Regions from separate parts of the Mesorhizobium sp. B2-1-3A genome, predicted to be linked through region 3. Evidence: predicted binding sites of a transcription regulator. Region 3 holds the regulator's gene; each other region holds the start of a gene.
The links. Region 3 encodes LexA, which represses DNA repair genes until DNA is damaged. Its sites were predicted from a motif close to TGTTCNNNNTGTGTTCNG; they were not measured.

Region 1: FJ977_RS03545 (sel1 repeat family protein) is a predicted target of LexA. The motif match lies at 2,341-2,358, and genes of this name have one in related genera.
Region 2: dinB (DNA polymerase IV) is a predicted target of LexA. The motif match lies at 7,989-8,006, and genes of this name have one in related genera.

The regions. Positions count from the first base shown of each region.
Region 1 covers NZ_VFWK01000001.1:696,068-705,926, forward strand. The annotation lists gene FJ977_RS03535 (acetyl/propionyl/methylcrotonyl-CoA carboxylase subunit alpha) at 1-314, shown strand, start outside; gene FJ977_RS03540 (branched-chain amino acid ABC transporter substrate-binding protein) at 393-1,514, opposite strand; gene FJ977_RS03545 (sel1 repeat family protein) at 1,952-2,218, opposite strand; gene FJ977_RS03550 (DUF2147 domain-containing protein) at 2,657-2,998, shown strand; gene FJ977_RS35685 (hypothetical protein) at 3,224-3,382, shown strand; gene FJ977_RS03555 (hypothetical protein) at 3,423-3,617, shown strand; gene FJ977_RS03560 (AMP nucleosidase) at 3,734-5,194, shown strand; gene FJ977_RS03565 (endonuclease/exonuclease/phosphatase family protein) at 5,327-6,337, shown strand; gene FJ977_RS03570 (DUF922 domain-containing protein) at 6,387-6,986, opposite strand; gene FJ977_RS03575 (electron transfer flavoprotein-ubiquinone oxidoreductase) at 7,143-8,822, opposite strand; gene FJ977_RS03580 (hypothetical protein) at 9,043-9,687, shown strand; gene FJ977_RS03585 (uracil-DNA glycosylase) at 9,739-9,859, shown strand, end outside.
Region 2 covers NZ_VFWK01000002.1:907,781-917,639, reverse strand. The annotation lists gene ada (bifunctional DNA-binding transcriptional regulator/O6-methylguanine-DNA methyltransferase Ada) at 1-199, shown strand, start outside; gene FJ977_RS11015 (hypothetical protein) at 221-430, shown strand; gene FJ977_RS11010 (methylated-DNA--[protein]-cysteine S-methyltransferase) at 531-1,073, shown strand; gene FJ977_RS11005 (2OG-Fe(II) oxygenase) at 1,070-1,813, shown strand; gene FJ977_RS11000 (LysR family transcriptional regulator) at 1,821-2,723, opposite strand; gene FJ977_RS10995 (alpha/beta hydrolase) at 2,840-3,754, shown strand; gene FJ977_RS10990 (alpha/beta hydrolase) at 3,862-4,623, shown strand; gene FJ977_RS10985 (sigma-70 family RNA polymerase sigma factor) at 4,645-5,574, opposite strand; gene FJ977_RS10980 (alpha/beta hydrolase) at 5,758-6,702, opposite strand; gene FJ977_RS10975 (dihydrofolate reductase family protein) at 6,804-7,391, opposite strand; gene FJ977_RS10970 (helix-turn-helix domain-containing protein) at 7,494-7,910, shown strand; gene dinB (DNA polymerase IV) at 8,037-9,284, shown strand; gene FJ977_RS10955 (sterol desaturase family protein) at 9,485-9,859, opposite strand, start outside.
Region 3 covers NZ_VFWK01000004.1:511,872-521,730, reverse strand. The annotation lists gene FJ977_RS18220 (pyridoxal-phosphate dependent enzyme) at 1-742, shown strand, start outside; gene lexA (transcriptional repressor LexA) at 1,094-1,831, shown strand; gene FJ977_RS18210 (ComEC/Rec2 family competence protein) at 1,825-4,278, opposite strand; gene gltX (glutamate--tRNA ligase) at 4,381-5,805, shown strand; gene gltA (citrate synthase) at 5,990-7,318, shown strand; gene lpxB (lipid-A-disaccharide synthase) at 7,386-8,558, opposite strand; gene FJ977_RS18190 (LpxI family protein) at 8,551-9,450, opposite strand; gene lpxA (acyl-ACP--UDP-N-acetylglucosamine O-acyltransferase) at 9,437-9,859, opposite strand, start outside.

The DNA.
Region 1 (9,859 bases), on a different contig from region 3:
TCGAAGGCGCCATCGGCTATACTTTCGCGGTGCCCGACCCGCTGGCACGCAGCGATGACGCGGCGGCGGCATCCGGCAGCCTACGCGCGCCGATGCCGGGTCTGGTCAAGCTGGTGCGCGCGGCAAAGGGCGATGCGGTGATAAAGGGACAAGCTCTCCTGATCCTCGAGGCGATGAAGATGGAGCACACCATCGCCGCCCCGCATGACGGGGTGATTGCCGAAATCGCCACGGAAGGTGCGCAGGTCACCGACGGGACGGTGCTGGTGCGGTTCGTCGAGGAGCAGACCGCCTCGGCCGCCGCCGCGGGCTGATACAGCGAGCGCATCGCCGACCGCAAAACAAAATGGCCGGGGTTCGCCCCGGCCATTTCTCTGGATTATCGCCTCAGATTACTGCGCGATCGGCGCGTACTTGCCGTCGTGCCACTGGTTGATGTCGTAGCTGGCGTTCTTGAGGTCGCCCTTCTCGTCGAAGGTGACGTCGCCGACAACGGTGCTGATCGGCGTGCCGTTCTTCAACGCTTCGGCAACCTTGGCCGGATCGTCGCTGCCGGCACGCTTGATGCCTTCGGCGAAAGCCTGGACCACGGCGTAGGAGAACAGCGTGAAGCCTTCCGGCACGAAGCCGCCGGCCTTGATCTTCTCGACGGCGGCCTTGGCCTCCGGCTTGGCCTGCGGATCCGACGGGAAGACGAACATGGTGCCTTCGCCGGCCGGGCCAGCAACCTGCCAGAACTCCGGCGAGGCAATCGAATCCGGCATGATCAGCTGGAACTTCAGGTTCTGTTCGGCCGACTGGCGCAGGATCAGGCCGGCTTCAGGATGGTAGCCGCCGAAATAGACGACGTCGGCCTTGAGATCCTTGAGCTTGGTGACAAGAGCGGAATAGTCCTTCTCGCCGGGATTGATGGCGTCGTAGTAGACTTCCTTCAGGCCACCGGTGTTCATAGTTGCCCTGACAGCGTCAGCCACGCCCTGGCCGTAGGCACTCTTGTCGTGCAGGATGACGACGTTCTTGCCGGCATACTTCTTGGCGATCCACGGGCCGATGAAGGCGCCCTGTGCATCGTCACGCGTATAGAGGCGCATGATCGTCGGCCAGCCGGCCTTGGCGGCCGCGTCGGTCAGCACCGGGTTCGAGGAAGCCGGGCTCATCATCAGCGCGCCGGCTTCGGCATAGACGGCCGAGGCCGGAATGCTCGATCCTGAGCAGGCATGCCCATCGATGAACTTGACGCCGTTGGCGACGATGCGGTTGGCGACCGACACTGCCTGCTTGGGATCGCACTGGTCATCCTCGATGTCGAGCTTGATCATCGAACCGTTGACGCCGCCCGCAGCATTGATGGCATCGGCGGCGGCCTGTGCGCCCTGCTTGAACTGATCGCCGATGGTGGCGAGCTGTCCGGTCATCGGGCCAACCACCGAAACGGTGATGTCGTCGGCGAATGCGACCGGGGCACTCATCATCAGGCCGAAAATGGCCGCGCTCAAAATACTCATTTTTTTCATTGCAATAGAACTCCTCCACTCACGCGCGGCCGCCCCGGCCGCGCTTCTTCCAGAGAGGCGGGACAATTTCATCCTTCATCGGGCCTGTCTAGGCGCATTGACGCCGCTCGATTGGGCCTGGGAGGCCTCATCCACGCAAAAAAGCCACGCCAGCCTTGTTCCGGCCGGTCATGGCTTTTTTGCCTGTCGGGCTGTTTCCCCAGCGCCCCCGCGCCGCAAACCCCAACTTGGCCGTCCCTGTCTTTCCTGTTGACCATGATCTTGGCCGAAAACCGGATTCCACTTTCCGGGATCATGGTCCGTCGTACGGCTTGACCTATTCGCCTGCCGCCTTCTTGTTGTTGGCCTGTGGCCCGGCTGTCTGCGCAGCCTTGTCCCTGTTGTGGCCCGACCGTCTTTGAGCGATCTGGACCCGAGCTTTCCCGCCTGGCGGAAACCTAGTGCATGGTCATCCATTCGCGGGCTTCGCGCAGCGCCCTGGCAATCTCGACCTTCGACATGGCCGCCGACAGTTCCGAGCGCAATTCCGCGGCGCGGGCCGACCCCTTGATGGCGGCAATGTTGAACCATTTGTGGGCGGCAACGACGTCGGTCTCGCAGTCGCGGCCGGTCGCATACATCATGCCCAGTTCGAAAAGAATGTCGGCCTGGGCAGTTGCCCCCATGGCGCCGAAACCTGCTTCAAGCATTTCAAAACGTGCCATTTTAGTCCCCTGTCTGGCTCCCGAGAGCTGCCTCCGTTTGTCTTGTCCGGGCCGCTCTTTCGATGCTTTCGAGAATGCCGCTCAGGCTTGAATCCGTCGTTAAATGGCGTGCTTAATTTGAGGAAAACAAAGCTAAAACAAGAGGTAAACGCGGAAATTCGTTAAGGATACGAAGCCAGTGTTTCAGCCGATTTTCGCTAAATTTGACGAAAATTTTCCGGGCTTGGATCAACACTCCGCTAACCACGGGAAACAAACACGATGCGCCGGTCGTTTTCATTTCCCTCCGCGACGACGCGAATCAGGCGCTTTCAGAATCCCAAAGCCTTCCGTCGCGGCACCGCTTTTGTTTTGGCGGGAGCTGGATTAGCTTACGTTTGCGTAAACGGCAGACCGGCGAGGCGGAGCATCCGGCCGGCCATCCAAAGGGAGGAAGACATGTTTCGAAAAGTGAGCCTGGCCCTTGCAGCCACATTGATCATGGCGGGAACGGCGTGGGCCGATCCGATCGAGGGCAACTGGAAGACGCAAGCCGGCGACACCGCGGCCATTTCAGGCAGCGGCTCGTTTTCGATCACGCTCAAGTCGGGCAAATATGCCGGCAAGACCATCGGCTCGCTCAAGGCGGCCGGCGACAACAAATATGCCGGCAGCATCACCGACCCGGCAAACGACAAGACCTATTCGGGCAAGGCGACGTTGTCGGGCACCTCGCTCAAGATGAGCGGTTGCGTGCTCGGCGGTCTGATCTGCAAGAGCCAGACCTGGCACAAGCTCTGATCGACCATATCCTTGGGACATGATGACGGGGCCTGGCAGGCCCCGTTTTCGTTTCATCGGCGGGCCGAGCACCGGTGCCATTGCCCTGCCTCCGTTGGCCGTATCAGGCCGGCAGCGACCGGATCAGATCCCGTCAATCATTTTGAACCGCAGATGAACGCCGGCATCAGAGCCGGTTCAGAGGCGTTGGGGCATTCTCCTGCGTATTGAAGGAGACACCACCCGATGCTTGCTCGCCGCTTCACCATCGTCTGCCTGCTGATGAGCCTGTTTGGAATGTTCTTCGCCATCCTCGTCGCCGAAGCGGGCCGTTCCCCCCGCTCCTGGGACGAAGCCAGTTCCAGGACATGCCGCCTCGCCTGCCCCACCCACCTTCGCAACTGAACCAAAGAAACCAGACCTCGAAAAGAAAAGCTCAGACATCATGAACCGCATCGCCGCCAACGCACTCAAGACCCTTCGGCTTCTGCCGCGGGCGGCGCTTATCCTGATGGTCCTGGCCGCTCCGGTCCTGGCCGTGCCGATGATGCGCGCCGATGCCGGCTCGACGATCGAGGCTCCGGCCCTGAAGAAGTCCGGCGTCGGCTTCGTCCTGCTGGTCAGTCTGCAGCGGGGATAAAGAAAAATGGCGCTTTGGGCGCCTTCGACAGCCACACCCCTCCCAACCGCTCGTCCGAGTCTCTATATTGAGCCATGGAAAAGCGAATCTACCCTCAAGCCATCGAATCTGTGGTCATGCCGGAGGCTTTTGGCCGGCAAAGCTTCGACAATGCCGCGAAAGCGGTCGCGGCACTGCAGCTGCTTTATGACCGCAACACCAAGTTCCTGCGCGATTCCTTCGCCGCTTTGGCCGCCGGCGGCGACAGCAGCAAGCGCTACCGCGCCTTCTATCCCGAGATCGGCGTCACCACGAGTTCGTTCACCCAGGTCGACTCGCGCCAAGCCTATGGCCATATGCCGACGCCCGGCCATTTCGCCACCACGATCACGCAGCCGCACTTGTTCGAGAACTACCTGATCGAACAACTTCGCCTGATCATGCGCAACCACGGCGTGGCGGTCACTGTTTCGGAATCGACCACTCCCATTCCACTGCATTTCGCCTTCCTGGAGGGAACTTACGTCGACGGCGCCGCCGCGGAGCGCATCAAGCGGCCGATCCGCGACCTGTTCGACGTGCCGGACCTCGACGGCACCGACGATCAGATCGCCAACGGCACGTTCGAAGTGGCCTTCGGCGAACCAAGACCGCTAGCCCCATTCACGGCGCAGCGTATCGACTACTCGCTGCACCGCATGACGCACTACACGGCGACCAGCCCGCAACATTTCCAGAATTTCGTGCTGTTCACCAACTACCAGTTCTACATCGACGAGTTCGGCGCCCGCGCCCGCGACCTGATGGAGAAGGGCGGCGGCGGTTATGTGGAATTCGTCGAGCCGGGCAATGTCGTGACCAAGGCCGGACAAAGTGCGCCGAGCGAAGGCGTTGGACCACAGCGTCTGCCGCAGATGCCGGCCTATCACCTGAAAAAGGCGAACCATGGCGGCATCACCATGGTCAACATCGGTGTTGGCCCTTCGAATGCCAAGACGATCACCGACCATATTGCCGTGCTGCGGCCGCACGCCTGGGTGATGCTCGGCCATTGCGCCGGACTGCGCAACACCCAGGCGCTTGGCGACTATGTGCTGGCGCATGCCTATGTGCGCGAGGACCACGTACTGGACGACGATCTTCCGGTCTGGGTGCCGATCCCGCCGCTGGCCGAGATCCAGGTGGCACTGCAGGAGGCGGTTGCCGAAGTCACCGGCCTGTCGGGCTACGATCTCAAGCGCATCATGCGCACCGGCACGGTCGCCACCATCGACAACCGCAACTGGGAACTGCGCGACCAGCGCGGGCCTGTGCAGCGCCTGTCGCAGTCGCGTGCCATCGCGCTCGATATGGAATCGGCGACGATCGCCGCCAATGGCTTCCGCTTCCGCGTGCCCTACGGCACGCTGCTGTGCGTGTCCGACAAGCCACTGCATGGCGAGTTGAAACTGCCAGGCATGGCGACCGAGTTCTACAAGCGGCAGGTGGCGCAACACCTGACCATCGGCATCAGGGCGATGGAGAAGCTGGCCGAGATGCCGATGGAGCGGCTGCATTCGCGCAAGCTCCGGAGCTTTTCGGAAACAGCGTTCCAGTAGGTGGCCGCAGCGCCTCGGCGAGGCAATTCGTCGTCTTGCTCAAGCCGCAATTGGACCGCTAAGCAGATTGAACGGATCGTCAGGCGGCATTCAGCAGACACGACCTCAATGACAACAGGCGCGCGCTTGAAAATGACGGCTGGGTTGGCATTCCTGGCGATGACGGCACTGTCGGCCGTGCTGTTGGCCGGGTTCTTCGGCACGCTGCATCCCGCTTTCGATTCGTTCTCGCATTTCCGCATTCACCTCAGCGTGCTCATGGCGCTTCTGGCACTGCCGCTGCTCGCCAGCTCGTTTCGGCTGCAAGCGGCAGCGGGGCTGCTCTTTGCCATCGCCTGCCTGGCCACGACGGCAAGCGCCCTGCCGAGACTTTGGCCGCAGCCCGCGGTTGCCAAGCCCGCCGATCAGGCCGTCTACAGCCTGCTGCAGATGAACCTGCGCTTCAACAACCCGACACCGAAGAAAGTGCTCTCGCTGATCGGCCGCACCAATCCGGACGTGATCACCCTCGACGAAGTGTCCGGCATGTGGACGACCGAGCTTGGCTACATCACCAGCGCCTATCCCTACCGTATCCTCTGCCCTTACCCGAACGGCATGTTCGGGGTGGCGTTGCTGTCGCGCCGGCCGTTTGCCGCCGACACCGCACCGCGTTGCGAGCCGCGCGGCGCGATGGCGACCGCCACCATCGACTTCGGCGGGATCGGGGTCGACGTCGCCGCGATCCATTTGAGCTGGCCGTGGCCGAAGGAGCAATACTGGCAGATTGGCGAACTGGCGGAACCACTGGCCGGGCTCGGCGAGACAGCGATCATGGCCGGCGATTGCAACGCCGTGCCGTGGAGCGCGGCGGTGCGGCGGGTTGCTGCTCTCGGCAGGCTGACCGTCATGCCGTCGGCCGGACCGACCTGGATCCACCGGACACTGCCCGACTTCCTGCGCCGCTATGCAGGCCTGCCCATCGACCAGGTGTTCAGCAAGGGCGGACTGACGATCCTGTCTTCGACGCGGTTGGAGGATACCGGCTCCGACCACCTGCCGGTGCTGGTCGAGTTCACGTTAAGGCCTGGCGACAAGCAGCCTGAAAATGATCACGCCACGGCGCTCGCGGCGAACGGCTCTCAAAACAAGCCGCAGGGCTGATCCCGTCATCCCGAGCGAAGCAGAACGGCGCCTGTGTCCTCGGTGCTCATCAGTCAAGCTTGGTCAGCGCGTCGACAAGATGCTCGACATGGCCGCCGCCACGATGCTCGCGGGCGTCGAAAGCGTTCTGCTTGGCTTCGTATTCGGCATAGGTGGCGTTGATCCGCCGCCTCGCCTCGAGGTGCGTGCCCGTGCAGAACCAGTTGTCCCGACGCTCCAGGCCGGCAAGCGCGGTCTCGGTGGCCCGCATCATCCGCATCGCGATGCGGCCATGCGTGTGCTCGTGCCTGCGGACGCCAGCCATGAACCCGTCCCAGCGCTTGCGCAGCCCGGGGCTTGCCGGCGAGAGCCGTCGCGGGAAGGTGTAGGTCAGGTCGAGCTTGCCGTTGGCCTGCCGCAGACGACAGATCCCATCCTGGCGGCTGATATCGAGATCCCAATGCACCGTGTAGCCGGTTTCGGCGATGGCGCGTGTCATGTAGCCGTGCTTCGGTCCCAGCCGGTCCATGGCCTCCACGAGGGCGGCCCCGGTCTTTCCGGCAACGTCATAGGTACGGACATGAACAATGAGCTTTGTGTCCGCCGACGCGGCTGACACACAGGACAGCACACAGGCCGCGGCGAGCATCGTCAGGCTGGTCAGGCGCATGTCCGCATCCTTTGTCGGTGGCCGAGAAGACCACACTCGGCCAGACGCTTCAACGGGCCTGAGCAAAGTCCCAGTCTCGCGAAGGCGACAAACAGACCGGCGCCGTTCACATGTCCGGTATTTTTCCGCCGGATCGAGGGCCTGTCGGCGCGCGGGTCACATGCCCTGGTAGACTGGCCCCTCGCCGCCCTGCGGCGGCACCCAGTTGATGTTCTGGTTCGGGTCCTTGATATCGCAGGTCTTGCAGTGGACGCAGTTCTGCGCGTTGATGACGAAGCGCACGTCTTTCGCCGCCGGATCGGCGGCGGCATTGCCATCCTTGTCGACCCACTCATAAACGCCTGCCGGGCAATAGCGTGTCGATGGTCCGGCAAAGACATCATGCTCCGAGCGCTTCTGCAGCTCCATGTCGCCGACCAGCAGGTGGACCGGCTCGTTCTCTTCGTGATTGGTGTTGGATAGGAACACCGAAGACAGGCGGTCGAAGGTCAGCACGCCATCAGGCTTCGGATAGGCGATCTTCTTGTGCTTGGCGGCGGGCTCGAGCGCGGCATAGTCGGCCTTGCCGTGCTTCAGCGTGCCGAAGGGCGAGATGCCGAACAGCGTGTTCAGCCACATGTCGAGGCCCCCGAGGCCGATGCCGACAACGGTACCGAACCGCGACCACAGTGGCTTGACGTTGCGCACCTTCTTCAGATCCTTGCCGATGTCGGTCGCGCGCCAGGCTTGCTCGTAGGTGGAAAGCTCATCATTGGCACGGCCCGCGCCAATCGCCTCGGCGACATGCTCGGCCGCCAGCATTCCCGACAGCACTGCATTGTGGGAACCCTTGATGCGCGGCACGTTGACGAAGCCCGCGGCACAACCCATCAGCGCGCCACCGGGGAAGGACAGTTTCGGCACCGACTGCCAGCCACCCTCGGTGATGGCACGCGCGCCATAGCCCAGCCGCTTGGCGCCCTCGAAGGTGCCTGCGATCGCCGGATGCGTCTTGAAGCGCTGGAACTCCTCGAATGGCGAGAGATAGGGGTTCTTGTAGTTGAGGTGGAGGACGAAGCCGACCGCCACCTGATTGTCCTCGAGATGGTAGAGGAAGGAACCGCCGCCGGTCTTCATGTCGAGCGGCCAGCCGAAGGAATGCTGCACCAGGCCCGGCCGATGGTTCTCCGGCTTGACCTGCCAGAGCTCTTTCAGGCCGATGCCGTATTTGCCGGGCTCGCGGCCGTCGGAAAGCTTGTATCTGGCGATCAGCTGCTTGGCGAGCGAGCCACGTGCGCCCTCGCCGATCAGCACATATTTGCCCATCAGCGCCATGCCCGGCGCAAAGCCCGGGCCATGTGTGCCGTCCTTCTCGACGCCCATGTCGCCAGTGACGACGCCGGTGACGGCGCCTTCCTCATTGTAGAGCAGTCCGGCGGCGGCAAAGCCCGGATAGATCTCGACGCCAAGCGCCTCGGCCTTGGTTGCCAGCCAGCGGCAGACATTGCCGAGCGAGACGATGTAATTGCCGTGATTGTTCATCAGCGGCGGCATCAGGATGTTGGGCAGACGGAAAGAGCCGGCGGGGCCGAGCACCAGGAAATGGTCCGCCGTGACCGGGGTCTTGAAAGGATGACCTTCTTCCTCGCGCCAACCGGGCAGCAGCCGATCGATGCCGACAGGATCGACGACGGCGCCGGAGAGGATGTGGGCGCCGACCTCGCCGCCCTTTTCCAGCACGACGACGGAAAGCTCGGGATTGACCTGCTTGAGGCGGATGGCCGCGGCAAGGCCGGCCGGACCGGCGCCGACGATGACCACGTCGAATTCCATGCTCTCGCGTTCGATATCGCTCATCAACCCCTCCGCACTGGCTTGCCGCTGTTGCGTATCTTGCTGGCTCCTGCGCTGCATAGCGCATCAATTGGCGACAGGAAACCGGCGCATACGTGACAATGCGGATTTGGCCAAAAAGTCGCGCATTCCGCCGGATAATAGCCCTCAGCGCCCCGCGAGAACCGCGGTCCCCGCGTTTTTTAATTGTTCGACGGCTTGCTTATCGGCCATACTTCCCGCCATGCGCATTCCTGGGCCAGCCGGCTTTCCTTCAACGCGCTTTGTTTTGACGCCCGGCCGGGCCTGCCGGGCGATTCTTTTGGCCCTTCTGGCGTCGGCGCCGGGGCATGCCGCCGCGGACGAGGTGAAAGTCTGGGCGACGGGCGCCTACTCCTTCTCCGACGAGTTCGGCGGCTTCCGCATCACCGGAGCCTCAGGCATCGGAACCAAGGACGATCCGCTGGTCATAACGGAAGAGCTGAATTCAGCGACACCGGTGACGCTGACCATCCGTACCACCAAGCCGATCCAGACATTCGGCAAGGCGGGCGAGTTCGCCAACGGCATCATGTATATGCGCATCGACGTGCTCAACAACAGCGGCCAGGCCTGGATCGAATTCCAGTTCGAGCTTCAGGAGATACTGGACCAGCCGAGCGTGTTTGGCGACGGGCTTTCGTTCGACCAACGCAACAAGACGCCCGACAACATCTGGTCCAGCAATTTCGCCGATTTCGACCGCGACTTCGAACCCTACGACCGGTTGCTGTTCAAGAACGGCAAGGTCGATCCGCTGAAAACCGCCAGCTTCGAGTTCCTGATGACCGACTACACGCCGCGCTGGACCTTCTATCTGGTGCAGGATCCGCGCATCCCGACGGGATAGGGCGAGCGGCCGGCCTTGCAAATTGCAGCCACGCGGACGAATGTGCGCGCCATGACTGCCGCGTCCCCCAACAGCCCGACCGATATTGCCGACATCCTGGCCTTCTACGCCAGCGCCGGCGTCGATGAGGCGCTGGAAGACGCCCCGGTGAACCGCTTCGCCGAGGCGGCGC
Region 2 (9,859 bases), on a different contig from region 3:
CGGCTCGCCCAGGGCAACCCGCGCCGTCGCCGGCGCCTGCGCCGCAAACGCCCATGCGGTCGCGATTCCCTGCCACCGCGTGATCCGCAAGGACGGCGCCCTCTCAGGCTATGCCTGGGGTGCCGAGCGCCGGCGCGCGCTTCTCGACCGCGAGGCGGACGGGACGGCGACCGCCGCCGACCGGCCTTCGCGGGCCTGACGAGGATCGGCGATGCGCGCGATGGCCAGGTCTTCCACCACCGGCGCGAACAGCCAGATCGCCAACGGCGCAGCCATCGACGCGAAGTCACGGGTGTTGGCCGCCATCGGCGGCCTGGTCGATGCCGGCAAGGCCGAATTGAGCAGCACCGCGACAGGTGAGATCGAGCTGCGCCTGTCATCAGGCGAAGTGTTCGTGCTGGGCGAGGTGTCCGTCACGCGTGTGGCATAGGCACACTCAAACGCCAAGATTTGAATTTGAAAGCAAGCATCGGAGTGAGGAACGCAAGGCACCTGGCTAGGGTTCGGCCATAGACAAAGGAGTGAAGGCAATGAACCCCATGCAAACTCAAGTGACCGCATCGACGGCGCACGACACCATCGCCTATGCCGCCGGCCAATCCGCGATCGGCCATATCCTGGCCGCCCGCAGCCCCTTCGGCGTCTGCGCCATCCTGATCGGCTCCGACGCCGATGCATTGAAGCAGGATCTCGCCAGCTACTTCCCCGGCACGGCCTTGGCCGAGGACGAGGCCGCCTTGCGTGACGATCTTGCGGCAATAGCGCGCTTCATCGAAACGCCCGCCGCCGGCCTCGACCTGCCGCTCGACATGCGCCACGGCACGCCGTTCCAGCAACGGGTGTGGGAAGTGCTGCGCACCATACCGTGCGGCGCCACCATCACCTACACCGCGCTTGCCCGACGCCTTGGCCAGCCGAACGGCGCGCGCGCCGTGGCGATCGCCTGTGCCGCCAACGCGATCGCGCTCGGCATTCCCTGCCACCGTGTTGTCAGAGCCGACGGCACGCCGTCGGGCTACCGCTGGGGCATCGAGCGCAAGCGCGCGCTGCTGGACAAGGAGGCCGCGATATGAACGCCCATGCCAAGGTTGCCACATCCGTGGTCGAAGCCGCGGAGACCCGCATCACCGGCTACGACTGGCCAGCCCTTGCCGCCGAACTCGACGGGTTCGGCTGCGCGGTGATGCAAAAGCTGCTCTCACCCGAGGAGTGCCGGCGGATCGCCGGCCTCTACCCCCAGGAGCAGCATTTCCGCAGCCATGTCCACATGGCCAGGCACGGTTTCGGCAAGGGCGAATACCGCTACTTCCGCTATCCCTTGCCCGACCTCATCGGCGGCCTGCGCAGCGCGCTCTATCCAAGGCTGGCCGAGGTCGCCAACCGGTGGAACGAACGCATGGGGATCGCCCTGCGCTATCCCCGCACGCATGCCGAGTTTCTGGACCAGTGCCATGCCGCCGGCCAGGAGCGGCCGACGCCGCTTCTGCTGCAATATGTGCCCGGCGACTTCAACTGCCTGCATCAGGACCTCTATGGCGACCTCGCCTTCCCTCTGCAGGTGGCGATCCTGCTCTCCGAACCGGGCGAGGATTTCACCGGCGGCGAATTCGCGCTGACCGAGCAGCGGCCGCGCATGCAGAGCCGGGTCGAAGTGGTGCCGTTGCGCCAGGGCGATGCGGTGGCCTTCGCCGTCCACAACCGGCCGGTGCAGGGGACCAAGGGCACCTACCGCGTCAACCTGCGCCACGGCGTCAGCCGGCTGCGCTCGGGCATGCGCCACACGGCCGGCATCATTTTTCATGATGCCAAGTGAGCGCTGCTCAAGCCTCCCAATAGGGCGGATCGCCAAAGGCATCGCGCAGCCATGTGGTGAGCGCGCGCAGTTTGGCGGATCCGCGCCTATCCTCGGGATAGGCGATATAGATGGTGGCTCCCTGGGGCTCGGCGCCGACATCGACGACCATCAATCGCTTGTCGGCGATCTCGGTCTGGATGAAGTAGGCGGGGAGCAATGCCAGGCCGAGGCCGGCAAGAGCGGCGTCGCGCATCAGGATTCCGTTGTTGACGCGCAACGCCGTTTGTGGGCGGATCGTCACCAGCCGCCGCGAAATCTTGAGCCGCCAGTCGGCGGCGCCCCGGATGGAATAGATGATGCCCTTATGGCGCTTCAGATCTTCGGTGGCCGCGGGCCGTCCGAACCGCTTGATATAGTCCGGCGAGGCCACCAGGAAGCGCTCGCTGGAAGCCAGCTTCTTGACGATGACAGGTCCGTCATCGACGACCGGCCCGTGACGCACGATGGCATCGTAGCCATCGGCCACCATGCTGACGAAACGATCGTCGAGATCAAGCGTCAGTTCGATCCCCGGGTGCCTGGCCAGGAAGCCATACAGCGCCGGGCCGAGATGGAGGATGCCGAAACTGGTCGGCGCCGATATCCTGAGCGGCCCGGCCAGTTCGCCGCGATGTTCGGCGATTTCGGCGCTGGCATCGGCCACCTCTTGCATGATGCGCTTGGCGCGTTCGTAAAAACCCCGCCCCGCTTCGGTGATCGAGAGTTTGCGGGTGGTGCGGTCCAGAAGCTTTGTGCCGAGGCTGCGCTCGAGCTCCGACAGCCGCTCGCTGATGACGGACTTGGACAGGCTCATGCGCCTGGCCGCCTCGCTGATCGAACCGGATTCCGCGACGGCGACAAACGCGGCGGCGGCTTCAAGCTTTAGCATTGTTCGGCGTTCCCGAATTCACAATCAGGCGACCGACGCCTAACGAAATCAAGGGCATGGTGCCATAGTTGGAAGGACCGCGATACGGCGGCCACAAAAGCTCGGGGTAATGCATCATGTTTCGTCCTTTGGTTATCGTGCTTGGTCTGCTGTCACTCGCCGCTCCGGCCTCGGCGCGCGTGATCCCGTTTCCGGCGGGCTTCAAGACCCAGTCGATCGAGACCAACGGCACCAGCCTGCATGTGCGCGTCGGCGGACAAGGGCCCGCAGTCATTCTGCTGCACGGCTTCGGCGATACAGGCGACATGTGGGCACCGGCGGCGACAAAGCTGATGAAGGATCACACGGTGATCGTGCCGGACCTGCGCGGCATGGGCCTTTCGGCGCATCCGGACAGCGGCTACGCCAAGAAGAACCAGGCGGTCGACATCGCCGGTGTGATGGATGCGCTGAAGATCGACAAGGCCGACCTGGTGACGCACGACATCGGCAACATGGTCGGCTATGCGCTGGCCGCGCAATATCCGAAGCGCATCACGAAATGGGTTGTCATCGACGCACCGCTGCCGGGCATAGGTGACTGGGACAAGATCAAGCAAAGCCCGCTGCTATGGCACTTCAACTTCCGCGGCCCCGACATGGAGCGGCTGGTGGCGGGCCGCGAGCGCATCTACCTCGACCGCTTCTACAACGAACTGTCGGCTGACCCGAAGAAGATCGATGAGGCGACGCGCGCCCACTACGCAAAACTCTATGCGCGGCCGCATGCCATGCATGACGCCTTCGAGCAGTTCAAGGCATTCGACCAGGACGCCGTCGACAACCAGGCGATGCTTTCCGCCGGCGGCAAGCTTCCCATGCCGGTGCTCGCGGCCGGCGCGGAGAAATCGGCGGGCACGTCACAGGCCGACATCCTGCGGTTCGTCGCGTCGGACGTGACGGGCGCCATCGTGCCCGCATCCGGCCATTGGATCATGGAAGAAAACCCGGATGCCACGGTCAAGCTGATCACCGATTTCCTCGCCAGGTAACAACCGGCCGGCGATCATTTCGGACCTGCTGAAACCGATGTCATGAAACCAAGCCGATGGGTTGTCCCTCGCAAGGCGGCCCGTCACGACAAAAATGGAGCCATTCGATGTCGTTGTCGCATCTTCTCTTGTCGGGAACCGCCGTCCTGATGGCGATGGCCGCGCCGGCTTCGGCCGCCGGCGCGCCGAAGAAAACGGTCGTGCTGGTGCATGGTGCCTTTGCCGACGGCTCGAGCTGGAGCAAGGTCATCCCCTTGCTGGAGGCCAAGGGGCTCAATGTGGTGGCGGTGCAGAATCCGTTGAGCTCGCTGGCCGCCGATGTCGACGCAACCAGGCGGGTCATCGATGCCCAGCCGGGGCCGGTCATCCTGGTCGGCCATTCCTGGGGCGGTGTCGTCATCAGTCAGGCGGGCGTGAACGACAAGGTCAAGGCGCTGGTCTATGTCGCCGCCTTCGCACCGCCAAAGGGCGTGTCGGTGAACGATCTTGGCAAGGGGCAGCCGCCGCTGCCCTGGGCAAGCGCCCTGGAAGCCGATAGCGGCGGCTATGTCAGGCTAAGCGCTGAAGGCGTCGCCAAACATTTCGCGCAGGACCTGCCGCCGCAGGAAATCAGCCTGATCGCAGCCACGCAAGGTCCGCCCTTTGCCGGTATCTTCGACGAGAAGCTCACGGCCGCCGCCTACGAGACCAAGCCGAGCTTCTACATCGTCGCCAGCCACGACGGCATGATACCGCCGGCGGCTGAAGCCGCGATGGCCAAGGCGATCGGCGCTGAGGTGACCGAGCTTGCGACCAGCCACGTTCCTATGCTGTCCACACCGCGCGAGGTGGCCGATGTCATTCTGGCTGCCGCCGACTCGGTGAAATAGGACGCGGGCCGGATCGGCCCGTCACCCGTCCGTGAAGACCATCTCCAGGATCCAGGGGCAGGCATAATAGTCGGCGATGCGATCGATGACGCCGCCATCGGCATGGATGCGCACCAGATAGGCTGGCCGCCACGCCTCGCCCTGCAGCCTGTCGACCACCAGCACGGCCTCCCCTTCGATCGCATCTTGCCGCATGCGCCAGGGCTCGCCGCGCTCGTATTCGACGAAATAGGGCGAGCGGGAGAGCAGGCCATTGTAGCAGTCCGAAACCCGCAGCCGGGCATCGGCGCTGGTCAGCGCCCGCACCCCGTCCCAGTCCCTGGCATTGAAGAGCTCGACATAGCGGCCGAGCAGCCGCTCCAGTTCGGGGTCGTGCGCGGGTGCCGCGACCGGTTGCGCCGGAAGAGCGGCGAGCTTGGCGCGGCCACGATTGAGCGCCGACTTGACGCCGCCCGATGTCGAGCCGACCAGGTCGGCGATCTCTTCCAGCGAATGGTCGAGGACATCCTTGAGCAGCACGCAGGCGCGCTCCTTCGGCGGCAGGTGCACCACCAGCCGCTCGATGGCGCGGCCGGCGCCCGGACCGGCGGGCTCGACAGGCAGCACGATCTCATCGCTGGCATAGGAGGCTTCGGCCTTGAGCCGCGTGCGGCGGTTGCGGATGAAGTCGATGCACCTGTTATGGGCGATACGAAACAGCCATGGCCGCAATGCCTGTGCATCGTCGAGCAGCGCGATCTTGCGGTAGGCCTCGAACAGCGCCTCCTGCATGATGTCCTCGCCGTCGAGAGCCGAGCCGGTCATGCGCGCGCAGTAGCGGTGCAGACGGACGCGCAAATGCGAGACCGTCTCCAGGAATGCCCTGTAGCGCAGGTCGAACAGGCCTTCGGGATCGAGGCGCGGCTCGATGCCTTGCCTCGTTTCACGGGATGTGCGGATCTGCTGGTTCATCGCGGCACGTCGCTTAGAGCAATTCCAGGAAAAGTGTGTAGCCGTTCGGAATTGCGTCAAAACAAAGAGTTAGAGCAGTTCGCCGTTTCCGTGAAACGGTGAACTGCTCTAACGTCACGGCACCATCGCGCAGGCGCCGTGCATCCACAAGCACGAAGTGCGACCCGATCGGCCCGCCCATGCTTATGCCGCCTTGCCGCTGGCGATCTTCTCGCTGACGGCATCCGGCAGGCCGAGCCTCGGCCGCAGCCAGGCGGCGAAGCGGCCGATCGCGTCATCGGCCTCCGGCGCCCGGCCGGCCATCATCTGGAAGGAGTGCAGCATGCCGTCGAAGACATCGAGGCGCGTCTCGATGCCAGCCTGCCGCGCGCGCTCGGCGAACATGCGGCTTTCGTCGACCAGTGCCTCGTCGGCACCGGCCTGAAGGAAGACGGGCGGAAAGCCGCTGAGATCGGCGTAGAGCGCGCTGACCTCGGGATCGAGCCGGTCGCCGTCGCCGATGAAATTGGTCACCAGCCAGTCGACGGACTCCCTGGCGAAGGCCGGATCCTTCTCGCGGTTGGTCGCGTAGCTGGCGCCGGTCAGCGCCATGTCGAACCAGCCGGAGATGATCAGCGTGGCGGCTGGCAACGGCCGGCCTTGCGAACGCAGCCGCTGCAGGAGGCCATAGGTCAGCACCGCGCCGCAGGAATCGCCGGCAAGCGCGACCCGCCGGGTGTCGAAGCCCTGGTCGACGAGCCAGTTCCAGGCGGCCATCGCCGCCTCGGTCTGGGCCGGATGCTTGGCCTGGTGCGCCAGCGGATAGTCATAGAGCAAGGCCCGGCAGCCGACGGCTTTGGCGAGATGGCCAACCATCTTGCGGTGCGTGTAGATCGAACCGCCGAGGAAGCCGCCGCCATGCGCATAAAACAGCGCCCGCCGCTCGTCGCCGCCCTTCGGCACGATCCACAGCGCCGGCACGCCGCCGGCATCGACCTCGATATAGTCGACGCCGCCGGGTTCGCGGGTCAGCGCCGTCCAGCTGGTGTCGTTGAAATCGATCATCGCCTTTGGGCTGTTGAACGTGCCGGCATTGGCGACGATCGCCGCATAGTGGTTCCTGTTCGCCTCACTCTCAGTGCTCGCCATGATAATCTCCCAGGGTTGCGGATCGCGGGCTGCGCGACCTTCCAAAGCCAAGGACGGACGGGCGGGTGGAAAGGATACGTCGGACCCGGATTTTTCTCTCCTCACCGCGCCGGAGCGTAGCGATTGACCACCATGCCGCAGGCATAGGCCTTCGAGCCGAGCAGAAGCAGGTCCTGGAAACCGCCCTGCTCGAAGATGCGGCGTCCCGCGCCCAGCACCGCCGGGTTGATGAACAGCTGGAACTCGTCGACCAGCCGGGCCGCGATCAGCGCCGATGCAAAGCCGGCACCACCGAAGGCGGCCATGTCGCCGCCCTCGCCTGCCTTCAGCGCCTCGATTTCGCGCGGCAGGTCGCCGCTGACCACCGTCGTGCGCTCCCAGCGCGAGCTTTTCAGCCTGCCGCTCGGCACCACCTTTCGGGCCTCCACGATACGCTGGGCGAAGGCGTAGAACGGATCGGCCGGAAACCTCTTCGCCGCATTGCCCCAATGGGTCAGATACCCCTCCTCGGCCATCTTGCGGCTGAGCAGGATTGTGTCGATGCCGGCGAAGACGGTGTTGAAGTCCCGCTTCAGCTCCTCGTCCCAAGCACTGTCGTCGCCCCACTCCCAGAGCTGCCAGCCATGATCCTCATAGGCGCCGACGAAACCGTCGACCGACATCTGCATCTGAAGGATGAGCTTCTTCATCGTCGTCTCCACATCAAGAGGCAATTGCTTTACTTTTGGAACCATTGACGCAGGCCAAAAATGATGTCAATAGTAAATTGATTTAAAAATGGAAGCATAGAAATGTCGACGCGTGAAAGATCCGGCTGTCCGATCAGCCTGTCGCTGGAACTGCTGGGCGACCGCTGGACGCTGCTCATCATCCGCGACCTGGTCTTCGCCGGGAAAAAGCATTTTCGCGAGTTCCTGCAGTCCGATGAAGGCATCTCCTCACGCACGCTGGCGGAGCGGCTGCAGACGCTACAGGACGAAGGCATCCTCACTCGCAGCGACGACCCGAGCCATGGGCTGAAGGCGATCTACCGGCTGACCGAGGCCGGCATCGACCTTTTGCCGGTGCTGGCCACGCTCGGCGCGTGGGGCAGCAAGCACCGCAAGGCCGACGATCACCTGGCCCGGATTGCCGACGAACTGGCGGCCGGCGGCGAGCCTGCGCTGGAACGGATCAAGGCAACACTGCGGGCAGAGCAGATTGGGTAGGTGGCGGCGCAGCGTTCCCTTCTCCCCTGTAGGAGAAAGTGGAGCTTTCCACAGTCCCGCTTGACAATTGTCTCCTTTTGTTCTCTATTCGTTCTTGTCTATCAGCAACCTCGGATATGCAGCGGGATGGAAACCACAGCCACCATCCTGCATGCCGATCTCGACGCGTTCTACGCCTCGGTCGAGCAGTTGCTCGATCCGTCGCTGCGCGGCAAGCCGATCGCGGTGGGCGGCGGCGTGGTGCTCGCCGCCTCCTATGAAGCGCGCGCCTTCGGCGTGCGCGGCGGCATGCCGGGGCGCAAGGCGCGCGAGCTTTGTCCGCAGCTGATCTTCGTCGGCGGCAATTTCAGCCACTACCAGCGGCTGGGCGACGCGGCGATCAAGGTCCTCGACGATTTCACGCCGGTGGTCGAGCGCATTTCCATCGACGAGGCCTTCGCCGATGTCGCCGGCTGCACGCATCTGTTCGGGCAACCGGCGGAGATCGCCACGGCGATCCGGCGCCGCGTGCGCACGGAACTTGGCCTGCCGATCTCGATCGGCGTGGCCCGCACAAAGCATCTGGCCAAGATCGCCTCGCAGGTCGCCAAGCCCGACGGGCTGGTGGTGGTCGATCCCGGTACCGAACTCGCCTTCCTGCACGATTTGCCGGTCTCGCTGATGTGGGGCGTCGGCCCCGCGACAAAGGCGCGGTTGGCCGAGATCGGCGTCGAGACCATCGGCGAGCTTGCCCGAACGCATAGCGGCGCGCTGACGCGACTGCTCGGCCCCGCCGCCGGCGAAAAGCTTGCCGCCCTGTCGTGGAACCGCGACCCGAGGAAACTGGAAACCAAGCGCCGGGCGCACTCGGCAGGCGCGCAATCGGCGCTTGGCCTGAAGCCGGCCGTGGCGCGGGTGATCGTGCCCACGCTTCTGCACCTGGCCGACCGGGTCGCCAGCCGCCTACGCGCCAAGGCGCGGCCCGGCCGCACGGTGACGGTGCGCGTGCGCTTTGCCGATCTCAGCGCCGTCACGCGCTCGATCACGCTGGATCAGCCCATCTCCGCGACCACCATGCTGGCCGAGATCGCCGGCGACCTGGTGCGCGGCGTCCTCGCCGACCATCGCCAGGAGAAAACGATCTCGCTGCTGGCGATTTCGGTCTCGCATCTCGAGGAAAGTGCCGAACTGCAGCTCGACCTGCCGCTTGGCCTCGCCGACGAGAAGCGCCGCCCCGGCAGTCAAAAAGGCCTGGCCCGATTCGGCGCCGACCGCGCCATCGACAAGATCCGCGAACGCTTCGGCAAACAGGCCGTAGGCTACGGCACGGTGGCGCTCGAAGCGGCACGCTCCGTGCCCGACGAATTCAGGGAACTGGCGGAAAAGGAGCTGTAAGCGCCAGAGCCCTCGCCCTCAGGCTTCCGGGTCAACGCCCGGAAGTAACAGGCGCCGCGGTCACGACGGACAGCAATTCGCGCTTCACCAGCACCGGCTTCTGATAGGTTTTCTTCACGGCAATCCCCAACGTCCAAGCGGTTGGCGGCAAAACAACACCCGGCAAGCATGGCTTGTCAAGGAGCTTGGCGCCACTTGTCTCAAAGCCGGGCCGTGCCGAAAACCCTGTCCCAGAAAATCGACGTCACACCGAAATTGGCGGTGTCGTCGATATGGTGGTGCACAGCATGGCGGCGCTTGAGCGTGTAGAGGTAGCTGGGATGCGAGGGGTGCCAGTGATGGATCATGTGATGAACGCTGATGTACCAGAGATAGCCCAGCATCAGCCCGCAACCGACCGCGCTGGCGGTCGCGAAATCCGAGAGCATCCAAACGGGCAGTACGATCAACGCATGCACGCCGAGACTGAGCCAGGTCGGCGTGCCCACCGAACTGCGCTCCTCGACATGATGACGATCATGCAGATCCCTGATGTAGGGAACGTGATGAAGGACGAAGCGGTGCAGGACGTATTC
Region 3 (9,859 bases):
CATCAGTTCCGGCAACATGGCCTACGGAATGGCCTGGGCGGCACGGGCGCTTGGCGTTCCGATGGCCGCCTACATGTATGCCGATGCACCCCAGACCAAGATCGACGGGGTCCGCGGCCTTGGTGGCGACGTGCGCTTCGTCTCGCACGAGACATGGTGGCGCTACATCATCGGAACGGAGCGGCCGGAGGGCGCGGAATTCCTGGTGAACCCGGTCACCGACCAGGCGGTGCTTGCCGGCAACGCGACCATTGGCCTCGAGATCGCCGAAGATCTGCCCGAGGTCGATTGCGTCCTGACACCTTATGGCGGAGGGAGCATGACAACCGGTGTCGCCAGTGCGGTCAAGGCGATGCGGAGCCAGGCCAAGGTCTTCGCCGTCGAGGATGAGAATGCGGCTCCGGTCACGGCGGCGTTGGCGGCCGGACGCATTGTCGAGATCGAGACGCGCCCCTCCTTCATCAAGAGCATAGGCGGCCCATCGCTGGTGCCCGGCCTATGGCCATTGGCAAGCCAGTCTATCGACGGCGCCATTGCCGTCAGTCTCGACCAGGTCACGGAAGCGATGCGCCTGTTGTTCTCGAAGGCAAAGATCGTGGCCGAAGGCGCGGGTGCCGCCTCGCTCGCCGCCGCTCTCCGCAGCGAGCGGGCAACCGGCAACGTCGTCTGCGTTATCTCCGGCGGCAATATCGATGCCGGCGCCTATGCGCAGATTCTGGGCGGAGCGATGCCGGAAGCCTGAACGCGTTCTATCCCCGGATAGCCAGCGATTGTTGGCGTTTTGATTTCGTTTCGTTCCGGTCGAAATGGATCGATTGGCCCATGCAATCCGCCCTGTGAACGCGCTTCAAACGCTGATGCCAAGCGGGACAAGAGGGTGGACCACAGGCCATTAACCAAAATGATTTCAATGCTCGCCTTGGCGCGGAGGTGGTCGATTGCTGCCCACCGCCGGCAGCGGATAATTTCAGATGCCTTAACAAATTCACTAAACTTTAAACAGTTGCGGAACACAACTGGAACAGATAGTGTTTGTTCTGGGTTTGTTTTTCGATTCCGATTCACACCCTTCGTTCAATGCCTGGGGGGCGCCATGCTGACGCGCAAGCAACATGAACTTCTGATGTTCATCCATGAACGGCTAAAGGAAAGCGGTATCCCGCCCTCCTTTGACGAGATGAAGGAAGCGCTCGATCTCGCCTCCAAGTCAGGGATCCATCGCCTGATCACGGCACTGGAGGAACGCGGCTTTATCAGGCGGCTGCCCAACCGGGCGCGGGCATTGGAAGTGCTGCGGCTACCGGATTCGATCGCGCCCGGCCTCAACGCCGCAAAGAAATTCTCGCCGAGTGTCATTCAGGGCAGTCTCGGTCAGGGTGGCCTCGGCCGCCAGATCAAGCCGGCGCCGTCGCGCTTGCCCTCTGCCGGCAATGACGACGACGCGGTCTCCGCCGTGTCGATCCCGGTGATGGGCCGTATCGCCGCCGGTGTGCCGATCGATGCGATCCAGCATCAGACGCATTCGATCTCGGTGCCGCCGGACATGATCATGGGTGGCGAGCACTATGCGCTGGAGGTCAAGGGCGACTCGATGATCGAGGCCGGCATCTTCGATGGCGACACGGTCATTATCCGCAACGCCGATACGGCGAGCCCGGGCGAGATCGTCGTGGCGCTGGTCGACGAGGAGGAAGCGACCTTGAAACGGTTCCGCCGCAAGGGCGCCTCGATTGCCCTTGAAGCCGCCAACCCGGCCTACGAGACGCGCATTTTCGGGCCGGACAGGGTCAAGGTGCAAGGCAAGCTGGTCGGGCTGATCAGGCGCTACTGAGCAGGAGCAGCCGGCATTTCGGCTTTTTGATAGGGCGGCAGCCCCCTCGCCTCACGCGAAAACTTTCGTTGCTCGTGCCAGGGCCGATACGGCCCGTCCACGGCGAAGCTGACGGTTGGCGGACCGGTCGCCGATTGGCGGTCGAAGAAGACGGCGGCACTGCCCTTGCGTGCAAGTTGCCGCTTGGTGATGACGAGGACCAGCGGGTTGTGGCAGGCATCGTAGCCCGTCGCGTCATTGACAACGATCAGGTCGGCGAAGCCGCAGGCCTTCCAGGTAGCCTTGCGGTCTTCGACATGCGCGATGATCGCGCCAGACGGATGCCGGGCGAGACAGATGCCTTCCGTGCAGTAGAACGGCGCCCCTGGCGGCAGATTGACGGCATCGGCAATGTCGAATTGCCCGTCCGCCTTGTTGAACATCTCCGGTGTGACAATGGTTTCGGACACCAGCGCGCGTTTCCAATTGTCGACGGTGAATTCGTTCGGACGAGCTCGGCTGACCGCGAGTTCGCCACCGCCGATCGGCACCGCGACCAGCCGCGCATCTTCGGAGATCAGCACATCCGGCACGCGCGTATCAGACACAGTCAACAGGCCGGCGAGCGCGAATGGCACTGCCGCGAGCCGCAGCCATGTCGTCGCCATCGTCGCGATGACCAGGGCAATCGTCACCAGCAGCACGGAGTGTTGTGAAATCAGCCCGATCGCATCGACGGGGGAGCGTTCCGATATCCACGCCGATATGGCGATCATCACGGTCAGGCCCTTGCCCATCACGTAGAGAAAGGGACTATCGGCACCAAAGGGCATCGCAAGAGAACTGAGAACAGCGAAAGGCATGACAATCAGTGACACGATAGGCATGACGGCGAGATTGGCGAACAGGCTGAGCGGTGACACACGCTGGAAATGCCAGATGGCAAATAGCGCCGTGGCGCAGCCGGCAATGATGGAGGTCATCGCCAACCCGCCCGTCGCCAGCAGGAATCTTCGCGTCAGGAACCCCGGCAGGGACCGCTTTGGCGGTGGCGGTCTTGCCTTTCCCGCACGGTGATCCGCCCAGCCGGCATAGGCGCCGACCAGCGCGGCCGTTGCGGCGAACGACATCTGGAAACTCGGGCCGACCACCTCATGCGGCGACACCACGATGACGGCGATCGCCGAGATCGCCAGGTTGCGCATGGTCAGCGCCGCGCGATCGAACAATACGGCAATCAGCATCACCGCCAGCATGATGAAACTGCGCTCGGCTGCAACGACGACGCCTGAGATGATGAGGTAGGCGGCGATCGAGAACAGTGCCGCGGCGGCCGCATATTTCTTCACCGGCCGGCACGCGGAGAAATCCGGGAACAGCGCGAAGGCACCGCGCAGCAGACCCATGATGGTGCCGGCGACCAGCGCCATATGCAGTCCCGAAATGGAGATGATGTGATAGATGCCGGTGCGCCGCATCGCTTCGTTGATTTCATTGGGAATGCCGGCGCGCACGCCAACGATCAGCGCTGCCGCGATCTCACCTTCGGCACCGCCAACAACGCTCCTGATATGGTCGGCGATGGCTTCGCGAGCATTTTCTATCCCTGAAAACAGGCGGGCCGACAGCGGCATCTCATCGTCGTCGGCGGAGACGATTCTTGGATTGCCGAGAAAGAAGCCGCTGCCGCCGATGCCGGCAAAGTAGCTGTCGAAGGAAAAATCGTAGCTGTCCGGCCGCACCGGGCCGGTCGGCGGCAGCAGTTTGGCATAGCCCGATATCAGCGAGCCGGCGGTCATGTCGTCAGGTATCTTGCGCGCCGAGAGCCGGACCCTTTCCGGCGCGTAACGCAGTTTTGGCCGCGCCGTCGACGTCACGTCTATGGTCAATCGGATGCGACCGGTCTCCATGCGGTCGAGCGAGACGACGCGGCCGGTCACTTGCGTCGAGATTTCCGAACCCAGCATCCGGGTGTCCGCCCGCCAGGTCTCGACCTTGGCGGCAAGCAGGCCCAGCGCGCACAACAATGCCGCCATGAAAGCCAGATGGGTTTTCGGCCAGGAGCGCGAGACAAGCGCACAGATCGCCATCAGTGCGACGATCGCGACAGGCTTTGCAAAATCAGGCTCCGCCGCCAGCGAATAATAGCCGATCGCACCAGCGGCCAGGCAGACCGGCACCAGCAGGAAGGCGACGCCTCGGTCAAGTTCCAGTTCCGCTGCTGTCGTCACACTGTGGCGCAGGCGAGGCAAGGAAGCCTGGCCGATTTGCCGCCCGATACGCGCAATCCTGCCAGTGGCGGGCGGAATTGGTGCTGGGGCACCCGCTGGCAAAGGTCGGCTGCCGGAGCCAGGAACGAGAGGTGATGGCGGCAGCGAGGCCGGCGGCGGGATCGCAAACAGGGACCGCTCGCTGACGCCAACAACAGCGTCCTCGCCCTGATCCGAGCCCCGGCCACGTCCAGCCATCGGGTCTGCCCCTTGCACCCCTGACGCCCTATGCTACATGAACGCGCAACGCGCGAAAGTCCGCGCCGCCGCGCCCCGCTTCAGATGGTTTCCGAGAGTTTCATGTCCGACAAGGTCGTCACCCGTTTTGCCCCCTCGCCCACCGGTTACCTGCATATCGGAGGCGCGCGCACGGCGCTGTTCAACTGGCTCTATGCCAAACATACCGCCGGCACGATGCTGTTGCGCATCGAGGACACCGATCGCGAGCGTTCCACCGATGCGGCAACGGCCGCCATCCTGGACGGACTCACCTGGCTCGGTCTTGGCTGGGACGGCGATGCGGTTTCGCAATTCGATCGCGCCCCGCGCCACCGCGAAGTCGCGGAGGAGCTCGTGCGCCTGGGCAAGGCTTATTACAGCTACGAGACGCCTGCCGAACTGGAGGCAATGCGCGAAGCGGCTCGCGCCAAGGGTCTGCCGCCACGCTACAATGGCCAGTGGCGCGATCGCGATCCGTCCGAGGCGCCAGCCGGCGTCAAGGGCGCCATCCGCATCAAGGCGCCGACCGAGGGCGAGACGGTCGTCCACGACCGCGTCCAGGGCGAGGTGCGCTTCCCCAACAAGGATCTCGACGACTTCATCATCCTGCGTTCGGACGGCAACCCGACCTACATGCATGCCGTCGTCGTCGACGACCACGACATGGGCGTCACGCACATCATCCGTGGCGACGACCACCTGACCAATGCCGCCCGCCAGACTGTGATCTACAATGCCATGGGTTGGGACGTGCCATCGATGTCGCATATCCCGCTGATCCATGGCGCCGACGGAGCCAAGCTCTCGAAGCGTCACGGCGCGCTCGGCGTCGAGGCTTATCGCGCCATGGGCTACCTGCCGGAGGCGCTGCTCAACTACCTGGCGCGCCTGGGTTGGAGCCACGGCGACGACGAGATCATGTCGATCAAGGACATGATCTCCTGGTTCGATATCGGCGACGTCAACAAGGGCGCGGCCCGCTTCGATTTCGCCAAGCTCGAAGCGATCAATGGCGCGCATATGCGCCGCATGGCCGATGCCGAACTGTTCGACATCTTCATCGCCACGCTGCCCTATCTCGAGGGCGGCCCGGCGATGGCCGCGCGCCTTGACGACACGAACAAGGCGCAGCTGCTGGCAGCCCTTCCGGGGCTGAAGGAGCGCGCCAAGACGCTGGTCGAGCTTGTCGATGGCGCGGCCTTCCTGTTCGCCACGCGCCCGCTGCCGATCGACGACAAGGCGGCGCTCTTGCTCAATGACGATGCGCGCAAGATCCTGCGCGGCGCTCACGAAGCTTTGAACGCGGTTTCGGACGACTGGACGGCTGCCGCGGCGGAGGCAGCGATCCGCGATTATGCGCTGGCCGGTGGCCATAAGCTTGGCGCCGTGGCCCAGCCCCTGCGGGCCGCGCTGACTGGCAAAAGTACCTCGCCGGGTGTGTTCGACGTGCTTGCCGTGCTTGGACGCGAGGAGAGCCTGGCGCGCATAGCGGATCAAATCGATTAGGAGCAAACTGGCCCAAGAAGATTGGCATTGAAAGGCGCGTTTCGCAGTGCAACATTAGGCCTTGGCCCAATCTGGCACGCACCTCCTAAAATGCGGTGGCGAATACGCGCATTGCGGTGATTTCGACGTGTCGCTCTGCAGAAATTTGCCTTTGCCGGCATGAGGAAACAAGAAGGAGTTTGCAATGACCGAAGCTGCGAAGAAACTGGATGTGGGCGGCAAGAACCAAGAAGCTACGGCAACGCTTGAATTCGCCGGCAAGACTCATGAATTCAAGGTGCGAAGCGGCTCCGTCGGGCCTGACGTCATCGACATCGCCTCGCTCTACAGCACCACCGGCGCGTTCACCTACGACCCCGGTTTCACCTCGACCGCAAGCTGCGAGTCCGAGATAACCTTCATCGACGGCGATGCCGGCATCCTCTTGCATCGCGGCTATCCGATCGACCAGTTGGCTGAACACGGCGACTTCCTCGAAGTCTGCTATCTCCTGCTCTACGGCGAACTGCCGACCAAGGCGCAGAAGGACGATTTCGATTACCGCGTAACGCGCCACACCATGGTGCATGAGCAGATGTCGCGCTTCTTCACCGGCTTCCGCCGCGATGCGCACCCGATGGCGGTCATGTGCGGCGTGGTCGGCGCGCTGTCGGCCTTCTATCACGACTCCACCGACATCTCCGACCCGTACCAGCGCATGGTCGCTTCCATGCGGCTGATCGCCAAGATGCCGACGATCGCGGCCATGGCCTACAAATACCACATCGGCCAGCCCTTCATTTACCCGAAGAACGATCTCGGTTTCGCGGCAAACTTCCTGCATATGTGCTTTGCCGTGCCGTGCGAGGAGTACAAGATCAACCCGGTGCTGGCGCGCGCCATGGAGCGCATCTTCATCCTGCACGCCGATCACGAGCAGAATGCCTCGACCTCGACGGTTCGCCTCGCCGGCTCTTCTGGCGCCAACCCGTTCGCCTGCATCGCCGCCGGCATCGCTTGCCTGTGGGGCCCGGCCCATGGCGGCGCCAATGAAGCGGCGCTCAACATGTTGGGCGAGATCGGCCATGTCGATCACATCCCGGAGTTCATCGCCCGCGCCAAGGACAAAAACGATCCGTTCCGGCTGATGGGCTTTGGCCACCGCGTCTACAAGAACTACGATCCTCGTGCGAAAATCATGCAGAAGACGGCGCACGAAGTCTTGGGCGAACTCGGCATCAAGGACGATCCGCTGCTCGACATCGCGATGGAGTTGGAGAAGATCGCGCTGACTGATCCCTATTTCATCGAGAAGAAGCTCTATCCGAATGTCGACTTCTATTCCGGCATCACGCTGAAGGCGCTGGGCTTCCCCACCACCATGTTCACCGTGCTGTTCGCGGTCGCCCGCACCGTGGGCTGGATCGCGCAGTGGAAGGAGATGATCGAGGATCCGCGCCAGAAGATCGGCCGTCCGCGTCAGCTCTACACCGGCGCGCCGGAGCGTGACTACGTGCCGATCGCCAAGCGGTGATCGGAAGAAGTGAGTAGTCAGTAGTGAATAGTGATAGTCCACTTAACTACTCACTACTCACTACTCACTACCTCGCTCTCTTGACGTACCCCATCACCACCTGCGCCGCGATCTCGCCCGACGGCCTGTCCGTCGCCATGCGACGCGCGATCTCGGCAAAGCCGTCTTTCTGCCAGGCGCGCATGCCGCTGTCGGCGAACAGCGCCTCCATCTGCCGGGCCAGATTGTTCGGCTTGACGTACTCGTTGTAGAACTCCGGAATAAGCGCACGATCCGCAATCAGGTTGGGCAGCAGCGCCGACCAGACGGATACGAAATAGGGCGCAACGGCGCGTGCTATGGGATCGAGCCTGTAGCACGAGACCATCGGCACACCCGACAGCGCCAGCTCCAGCGATACGGTTCCCGATGCGATCAGCGCGGCATCGGCCTTGCCGAAAGCCTGCCATTTGCGTTGGGGATCAACGATGATCTCAGGCTTTTCATCCCAGCGGTTGACCGAGGATTTCACGAGGTCGGCGACGTGGGGAACCGTCGGCAGCAACAGCCGCAGCCTATGTCCGCGCGCGCGCAGCATCGACACCGTCTCGCCGAATGGTTCGATCAGCCGGCGCACCTCGCCGCGCCGCGAGCCGGGCAGCACGAGCAATGTCTTGATGCGGTCCTGGGTAAGATCGCGCGGCAATTCCTGCGCCTTCGCGGCAGCGAGCACGCCCGCCTCATGCGTGAGGCGATGCCCGACATAGGTGCCGGGCGGGCCACCCAGCCGCTCGAGTTCCTTCACCTCGAACGGCAGGATGCACAGGATATGGTCGACGTAAGGCCTCATTGCCACTGCCCTGCCCGGCCGCCACGCCCAGACGCTTGGACAGACATAGTGGATGATGGGAATCGACGGGTTGGCCGCACGCACCTTCCTGGCGACACGCAAGGAAAAATCGGGGCTGTCGATGGTGACCAGACAGTCCGGCTTCTCGTCCGCAATGGTTTTGGCCAGTTGGCCGATCCGCCTGATGAGGCGCGGCAGATCACGCAGGACGGCACTGAAACCCATCAGTGCGATCTCGCCGGCATCGAAGGGCGACACCAGGCCCAATTCGCCGAGATGCCGGCCGCCGAGGCCGACGAGTTGCACCTCGCGGCCCGTCATCTGGCGGAGAGAACGCACGATGTCGGCTCCAAGCAGATCGCCTGATTCCTCACCCGCGACGATCGCGATCTTGAGTACCCTGTCAGCCATGCGCCGGCTCCGCGGCGGCCAGGCCGACGATGAACAGACCGAGTTCGTTGGCGCGCGACAGGGTTGCGGGACCCTCGAGGATCAGCGAGCGTCCCGCCTCGACGGCAATGCCGGCAAGCCCGGCCGCGTGGGCTGCTTCGATCGTCTGCGGTCCTATGGACGGAAGATCAGCGCGCAGCTCCTGGCCGGGCTTGGCGCATTTGACCAGGACGCCGCGTGTCTTGCCGGCGATGCGGCCGTGGCCACGCAGCAGCCTGGCGCGGTCGAGCAATCCGGCCGTGCCTTCGATGCCCTCGAGCGCGATGGTCCGGCCGCCCACCGCGATCGCCGCCTGGCCGATATCCAGCGCTCCGATGGCCTTTGCCGCCGCAAAGCCCGCCTCGATGTCGCGCCAGTCGGGCTTCTGCGGCTCCACCTTGGTCAAGGTCCCTTCGGCTGCCACAAGGTTCGGCACGATTTCATGGGCACCCACGACCTTTATTCCTCGTGCCTCAAGGCCCCGCGCCACCACTTTCAATAGGCCATCATCGCCGCGCGCCAGTGCCATCACGACAAGGGGTATCACGGCGAGCAGGCTGAGGCTTGGGCGCAGATGCGTCAGTCTTGGCCGGCGTTTGATCTCGCCGGCAAGCACAAGATGGGTAATCCGGTGGCGCTTGAGCAATGGAACAAGCGAGCCGATCGCCTCCAGGGCCAGGGTCTCATGGTCATACTGGCGCAATTCCACCAGTCGGTCGGCTTCGCCGTCCATGAGGACGACGAAGGGCGGATACCCCTGCTCGGCCGAGCCGGCCGCGACTTCAACGGGAAGACTGCCGCCGCCGGCGATGATGCCGACCCTGGCATCAGGCGGGAGATCAAGACCAGCAGAAGCCGTCTCAGTCTTCATCATCGGCATCGTCGCCGTCGCTGCCCTTGAGCGATGGCACCGCATAGTGCCGCTTGCCGCGACTGGTGATGAAATCGATGATCTTCATGGCGGTCGGCGAAGAGGCGAACTCGGCCTTGGCGAATTCGATGTTCTCGCCGACGGTGCGGGAGCGGTCGAAGATCGTCCTGTAAGCCTTGCGCAACAGATAGATTTCGGAACGCGGCAGACCGGCGCGCTTGAGGCCGATGATGTTCAAGCCGCGCAAGCTGGCGCGGTTGCCGACGGCAATGGCATAGGGAATGACATCACCGACAAAAGCCGAGCACCCGCCAAGAAAGGCGTTATCGCCGACACGCACAAACTGATGAACGGCGCTGAGGCCGCCAATATAGACGTTGTCGCCAATCTCGCAGTGTCCGCCCAGCGTCGC